DNA from 2 places in the Streptosporangium sp. NPDC049046 genome. Region 1 is predicted to be linked to the other one. Evidence: riboswitches for the same ligand, from Rfam matches in the RefSeq annotation. Region 1 holds a riboswitch; the other holds the start of a gene.
What was found. Region 1 has a riboswitch for glycine ahead of gcvT (glycine cleavage system aminomethyltransferase GcvT). Riboswitches for the same ligand answer to the same signal wherever they lie in the genome.
Positions count from the first base shown of each region.

Region 2: another riboswitch for glycine. It lies ahead of gcvP (aminomethyl-transferring glycine dehydrogenase); the one in region 1 lies ahead of gcvT (glycine cleavage system aminomethyltransferase GcvT).

Region 1 is NZ_JBEZEZ010000006.1:254,681-258,234, forward strand. Features, by position in the region: gene AB0B96_RS10860 (L-serine ammonia-lyase) at 1-278, opposite strand, end outside; gene gcvH (glycine cleavage system protein GcvH) at 351-740, opposite strand; gene gcvT (glycine cleavage system aminomethyltransferase GcvT) at 737-1,828, opposite strand; glycine riboswitch at 1,862-1,956, opposite strand; glycine riboswitch at 1,957-2,055, opposite strand; gene AB0B96_RS10875 (gamma-glutamyl-gamma-aminobutyrate hydrolase family protein) at 2,129-2,824, opposite strand; gene AB0B96_RS10880 (3-oxoacyl-ACP reductase) at 2,961-3,554, opposite strand, start outside.
Region 2 is NZ_JBEZEZ010000015.1:27,473-31,026, reverse strand. Features, by position in the region: gene gcvP (aminomethyl-transferring glycine dehydrogenase) at 1-1,746, opposite strand, end outside; glycine riboswitch at 1,926-2,018, opposite strand; gene AB0B96_RS21905 (MerR family transcriptional regulator) at 2,034-2,654, opposite strand; gene AB0B96_RS21900 (bifunctional nuclease family protein) at 2,799-3,269, opposite strand; gene AB0B96_RS21895 (MerR family transcriptional regulator) at 3,349-3,554, opposite strand, start outside.

The DNA of each region.
Region 1 (3,554 bases):
TCGCGCATGGCGGCGAGCCGGCCCTCGACCGCGTCGACGTCGACGAGCTCGGGCTTCTCGCCGGACAGGCCGAGCAGCACGGCCTTGTCGCTGCCGTGGCCCTTGCCGGTCAGGCCCAGCGAGCCGTACAGGACGGCGCGCACCCGGGCCGTCTTCTCCAGCAGCCCGTCCTGGTGGAGGCCGCGGGCGAACTTGTGGGCGGCGGCCATCGGGCCGCCGGTGTGCGAGCTGGACGGGCCGATTCCGATCTTGAAGAGATCGAAGACGCTGATCGTCATCTGAATCCTTCCAGCGTGGACGGCCACGCGCGCCCTCCGGCGCGCGTGACCGTGACGCGAGCGGGGAAAGGCTTAGGACTCACCCGAGGTGAGCGCGGCGTACTCCTCGGGCGACAACAGGTCGTCGGCGGAGCCCTCAAGACGTACGCGGAACAGCCAGCCCTCACCGTAGGAGTCGCTGTTGACCAGCGAGGGGTCGTCCACGACGGCCTGGTTGACCTCCACGACCTCGCCGTCGACCGGCGCGAAGATGTCGCTCACCGACTTGGTCGACTCGACCTCGCCGACGGCGTCACCGGAGGCGACCGTCGCGCCGACCTCGGGCACCTGCACGTAGACCACGTCACCCAGCGCCTCGGCGGCGTAGGCGGTGATGCCCACGGTGAGGGTGAGGCCGTCATCGATGCCGGAGATCCACTCGTGTTCCTTGGTGTAGTGCAGGTCCTCGGGAATGCTGCTCATTTTTTCCTCCTGTAGAAAGGCAGTGCGACGACCTCGACCGGCTCGTGGCTGCCCCTGATGTCGACGGCCAGTCCTGACGACAGGCCGTTGTCCACGTAGGCCATCGCGATGGGCCTGCCCAGTGACTGGGAGGGCGCCCCGCTGGTGACCTCGCCGACGACCTCGCCGTCACCGGCGACCACCACCGGATACCCGTGCCGGGGCACCCGGCGGCCGGTCGCGACGAGGCCGACCAGGCGGCGGGACGGCGGGACGTCCTTGAGGGATTCGAGGGCGGCCCGGCCGACGAAGTCGCCCGGTTTGTCAAACCTCACCACACGGCCGAGCCCGGCGTCGAACGGGGTCAGGGCGGCCGACAGTTCGTTGCCGTACAGCGGCATCCCGGCCTCCAGACGGAGGGTGTCGCGGGCGGACAGGCCCGCGGGGATCAGGCCGTGCGGCGCGCCCGCCTCGGTGAGGGCGGCCCAGAGCGGCTCGGCGTCCTCGGCCGCGACGAACAGCTCGAAGCCGTCCTCGCCGGTGTATCCGGTACGGGCGACGAGGGCCTCGCGACCGGCGACGACGGCGGGCAGGCCGGCGTAGTACCTGAGCCCTTCGAGGTCGGCGTCGGTGAGCGAGCCCAGGATCTCCACGGAGCGCGGACCCTGGACCGCGACCAGCGCGTACCGCTCGGAGCGGTCCTCCACCGCGGCGTCGAAGCCCTTGGCGCGGCCGGTCAGCTCGGCGGCCACCCGGGGGTAGTTGGAGGCGTTGGCGACGACCATGAACTCGGCGGGGGCGAGCCGGTAGACGATCAGGTCGTCCAGCACGCCGCCCTCGGCGTCGACGATCATCGTGTAGCGGGCGCGGCCGGGCTCCAGCGCGGAGAGGTGGCCGACCAGCGCGTAGTCGAGGGCTTCGGCGGCCTGCGGCCCCGTCACGAAGATCTCCCCCATGTGGGAGAGGTCGAACAGGCCGGCCGCCTGGCGGACCGCGTTGTGCTCGGCCGACTCGCTGCCGTAGCGGAGCGGCATCAGCCAGCCCGCGAAGTCGGTCAGCGTCGCGCCGAGGGACTCGTGGACGCCGCGCAGCGGCGTAGGTCGGGACATGTGCGCACCTCAGACAAGGGACAGATGAGAGCATCCTCCCCCTCTGTCGTGGGTGCCTGAGAGTTTCATCCGGGTTTTACCGGACTTTCACCTTCGGCGAGGTCGTGGGACCTGCTTTCCAGAGGGCACCTACCCGCACGGTCCTTTGCCTTGAGAGGTTCGCGGGGAGGGCTTGCTCCTTCAGGGGTCCTGGCCTGGCTGTCAGGACGCTCTCCCGCACGGGGTTCATCGGTGTCGTCGGCCAGCCTAACCGCCCGCACCGGCCGAGCGAAATCCCCTCGCGGCCCCGATCCGCGCCGGTCAGGGGGTGGCGTGCCGGATCAGCGCCTCGAACAGGGCCGACTCGTCGTCGGTCTCGGGGTGCCACTGGACGGCGACGGCGAAGGGGTGGCCGTCCACCTCCACGGCCTCGACCGTGCCGTCCTCGGCGTGGGCGGTCACGGTCAGGCCCTCGGCGAGCCGGTCGAGGGCCTGGTGGTGGTAGTGGGCCACCTCCACGGTCTCGGTCCCGAAGATCTTCGAGGTGTGGCTGCCGGGGGCGAGCCGCACCGGCATCCTGCCGTACCGGCCGGGGGCCGGGGCGTGCCCGGCGTGGCCGACCACGTCGGGCAGGTGCTGGTGGAGGCTGCCGCCCAGCGAGACGTTCAGGATCTGCATGCCCCTGCAGATCCCCAGGAAGGGTGTGCCCCGCTCCAGCGCCGCCTCGACCAGTCCCAGCTCGGCGTCGTCGCGGAACGGCCGGACGTAGCCGGTCCGCTCGTGCGGCTCCCGCCCGTACCGCTCGGGGCCGACGTCACCGCCACCGGCCAGGATCAGGCCGTCCAGGCGCCCCACCAGCGCCCAGGGGTCGCCCGCCGGGGGCAGGATCACCGGCTGCCCGCCCGCGCGGGCCACGTGGTCGACGTAGTCGTACGGCAGGAGCGCGGTGGTCGTCTCCCAGACGGTGAAGCGCGCGGGCTCGACGTAGCAGGTGATGCCGATGACGGGACGGGACATGATCTCTTTCTCACGCGGAGGCCGGGGACATGGGAGATGGGCCCACGTCCTCGCACGTTATCGGGGCCGGGGTATGGCCTGGGCAAATCCCGCCACCGCCGGTCGCGAAGGTGGCGGGGCGAGGTCTGCAGCGGGTCTACAGCGGGGTGACGTACGCGCCGGAGATGCCGCCGTCCACCAGGAACTCGGAGCCGGTGATGAAGCTCGCGTCGTCCGAGGCGAGGAACGCCACCGCGGCGGCGATCTCGGACGCCTCGGCGAAGCGGCCCACCGGGATGTGGACGAGGCGGCGCTGCGCCCGCTCGGGGTCCTTGGCGAACAATTCCTGCAGCAGCGGCGTGTTCACCGGCCCCGGGCACAGCGCGTTCACCCGGATCCCCTCGCGGGCGAACTGCACGCCCAGCTCGCGGGACATGGCGAGCACCCCGCCCTTGGAGGCGGTGTAGGAGATCTGGCTCGTCGCCGACCCCATCACGGCGACGAACGACGCGGTGTTGATGATCGACCCCTTGCCCTGCCGCCGCATGTACGGGATGGCGTGCTTGCAGCACAGGTAGACCGAGGTGAGGTTCACCTCCTGGACCCGGCGCCAGGCGTCGATGCCGGTCTCCAGGATCGAGTCGTCCTCGGGCGGCGAGATGCCCGCGTTGTTGAACGCGATGTCCACGCTGCCGTAGGTGTCGAACGCGGTCTGGAACACCCGGGCGACGTCGTCCTCGTCGGTCACGTC
Region 2 (3,554 bases), on a different contig from region 1:
GGTGTGGTAGGCGCGGATCGCCAGCAGCCCGGCGAACTCCCCTTGCGAGCCGGCGTTCGGCTGAAGCGACACGGCGTCGTAGCCGGTGACCTCGGCGAGCCAGCGCTCCAGCTCCCCGATCAGCTCGATGTGGCCCGCGGCCTGGTCCTCGGGCGCGTAGGGGTGCAGCCCGGCGAACTCCGGCCAGGTGATCGGCTCCATCTCGGTGGTCGCGTTGAGCTTCATGGTGCAGGAGCCCAGCGGGATCATCGACCGGTCGAGCGCGATGTCCTTGTCCTGGAGCCTTCGCAGGTAGCGCAGCATGGCCGTCTCGGAACGGTGGCTGTGGAAGACCGGGTGGGTCAGGTAGTCGCTGACCCGCGCCAGCGCGGCGGGCAGCGCGTCGTGGGCGGCGGCGTCGAGGTCGGCCAGCACGGCGCCGCTGATCTCGAAGGCGGCCAGGACCTGCTCCAGGTGGAGCGGCTCGGTCTTCTCGTCGCAGGTGACGCCCACGTGGTCGGCGTCGACCAGGCGCAGGTTGACGCCGTTCTCGCGGGCCGTGGCGACGATCTCCTCGGCGCGGCCGGGCACCCTGGCGAGCACGGTGTCGAAGAAGGTGTCGTGCACGACCTCGACACCGCCCTGGCGCAGGCCCTCGGCGAGCACGACGGCGTGCCTGTGGGTGCGCCGTCCGATCCTGCGCAGGCCCTCGGGGCCGTGGTAGACGGCGTACATGCCGGCGATCACGGCGAGCAGCACCTGCGCGGTGCAGATGTTGCTGGTGGCCTTCTCCCGGCGGATGTGCTGCTCACGGGTCTGGAGGGCGAGCCGGTACGCGGGGCGTTTGTCGGCGTCCTGGGAGACGCCCACCAGGCGGCCCGGCAGCTGGCGCTGGAGACCGTCGCGGACCGCCATGTAGGCGGCGTGGGGGCCACCGAAGCCGAGGGGGACGCCGAAGCGTTGCGAGGACCCGACGGCGATGTCGGCGCCGAGCTCGCCCGGCGCGGCCAGCAGGGTGAGGGCGAGCAGGTCGGCGGCGGCGACCACCTGGGCGCCGCGCGCGTGGGCGGCGTCGGCGACGGCGCGGAAGTCGCGGATCCTGCCGCTGGCGCCGGGATACTGCACGAGCACCCCGAAGCACTCGGGAAGCTCGGCGGTGAAGTCGCTCTCGACCAGTTCGATGCCGAGCGGCTCGGCGCGGGTGCGCAGCACCGCCTTGGTCTGCGGCAGCGCGTCGGCGTCGACCACGAACACCTTCGAGGGGCCGCGGCCGGCGCGGCGGGCCAGGGTCATCGCCTCGGCGGCGGCGGTGGCCTCGTCGAGCAGGGAGGCACCGGCGACATCGAGGGCGGTCAGGTCGGAGACGACGGTCTGGAAGTTGATCAGGGCCTCCAGACGGCCCTGGGAGATCTCCGGCTGGTAGGGCGTGTACGCGGTGTACCAGCCGGGGTTCTCCAGGAGGTTGCGGCGGATGACGCCCGGAGTGATCGTGTCGTGGTAGCCCAGGCCGATCATCGAGGTGAGCACGGTGTTGCGCCCGGCGAGGACTCGAAGCTCCGCGAGGGCCTCGGACTCCCCGGCCGCCGGGGGCAGGCTCAGCCGCCCCGCGGAGCGGATCGCCTCGGGCACGGCCACCGCGACCAGGTCGGCCACGGAGGCGAATCCGACCGCCTCCAGCATGCGGGTCTGGCCGGCGTCGTCCGGCCCTATGTGGCGGGTGGAGAACGGCAGGGAGCCGAGTTCGCTGAGCGATGACAGGTCGGTCATGGTGAAGCCTCCCGGGACGGGGTGGAGACCGGCGCTGGGCGCGGGCGTATGCCTGGTCTCCCCCTCTGTCATCACGACCGTCTCACGCGTCGTGACCTGAGAGCTTCACCTACCCGTGACGGGAGGCTTGCACCGTCGGTGAGTCGCACCTGGCCGGCGCGCCTGCTTTCCAGAGTTGCCTCGTCCGTGCGGTACCGGGTGCCTGAGAGATTCCGGGGAGGTTGCTCCTTCGGCGCCCCGCTCGCTGTCGGGGTCTCTCCCGCACAGGGTCAGCAGCGAGTCCGAGTTTACCCGGTTCGTCGTGCTCTGCGACGGCGGGCCAGCTCATCGGCCTGATGATCGCCTAAAGGGCCCTCGCTCGACTCCGCACGTTCGCCGGGCAGATCCGCGAGGGAGCCCTCCACCTCCTGCCACACCCGTCCCAGTGCTATGCCGAAGACTCCCTGGCCGCCCTGGAGGAGGTCGATCACCTCGTCGGGCGAGGTGCACTCGTAGACGCTCACCCCGTCGCTCATCAGGGTGATCCCGGCCAGGTCGTTGACGCCCCGGTCGCGCAGGTGCTGCACGGCGATGCGGATCTGCTGGAGGGAGACGCCGGTGTCGAGGAGCCGTTTGACGACCTTGAGCACCAGGATGTCGCGAAAGCCGTAAAGGCGCTGGGAGCCGGATCCGTGGGCGGCTCTCACGGTGGGCTCGACGAGGCCGGTGCGCGCCCAGTAGTCGAGTTGCCGGTAGGTGATGCCGGCCGCGGAACAGGCCGTCGGGCCCCTGTAACCGATGTCGGCGGGCACCTTCACCGGTTGCCCGTCGAACAGCAGACCCTCTTCACCCGCGCGCTGACGTGCCGACTGGCGCCGTTTCGGGTCATCCTGATCGGCGTTTCTACCCTCGCCGCTGCTGACCGCCACGCGGACCTCCGGCTTTCTCTCATCCCACGGCCTGATCTGGGGGTTTACGCACGGCCGCAGGGTTCACATGCACCGTAGGACTGGGGCCAAGTCCAGTCAACGACCCCACTCGGCGCGTCGTGAAGCGTAAATGCACCGAAATTCCTACCCCGCGCGGCCGAAGTCCTCGGGCGTGATCGTGTCAAGGAACTCCCTGAACTTCTCCACCTCGTCCTCCTGGTCGTCGGGGATGATCACCCCCGCCTCCCGGACCACATCCTCACTCGCGAAGATACGTGCGCCGGTTCGAAGTGCCAAGGCGATCGAGTCCGAGGGACGCGCGCTCACCTCCACCCCGTTGGAGAACACGAGATCGGCGAAGAAGATGCCGTCGCGCAGGGCGACGATGTTGACCGTGCTCAGCCGGACTCCGAGCCCTTCGAGCACGTCACGGAACAGGTCATGAGTGAGCGGCCGGGGTGGTGGTTCCTCGGCCTGGGCCATGGCGATCGCCGTGGCTTCCGTCATGCCGATCCAGATAGGCAGGTAGCGCTCCCCATGCGTCTCTTTCAACAAGACGATCGGCTGGTTGGAGGGCATTTCAACTCGAACGCCCACGACCTCCATCTGCAACACGGGCTGCTCCGTCTTCGCTGGATTCCGACCGGTTTGTTCAACGTAACACTCGTGGGGGTACGAGTGCCTGGTCAGGCTCTCACCGACCCAGAGCCCCACGCACGCCGGAACGCAGCAGCGAGGCGTGCAATTCCAGCAGCAGGCCGGAAATCTCCCTCGCCGTCTCGTCGGCCTGGTCGATCGCACCCGGCCCGCGACGGCGCAGCAGCGGGGCGACGGCCTGCTCCACCAGGCCCGCCTCGCGCTCGGCCGCGGCCTTGACCGCCCTCAGGTGGCGGGCGCGCA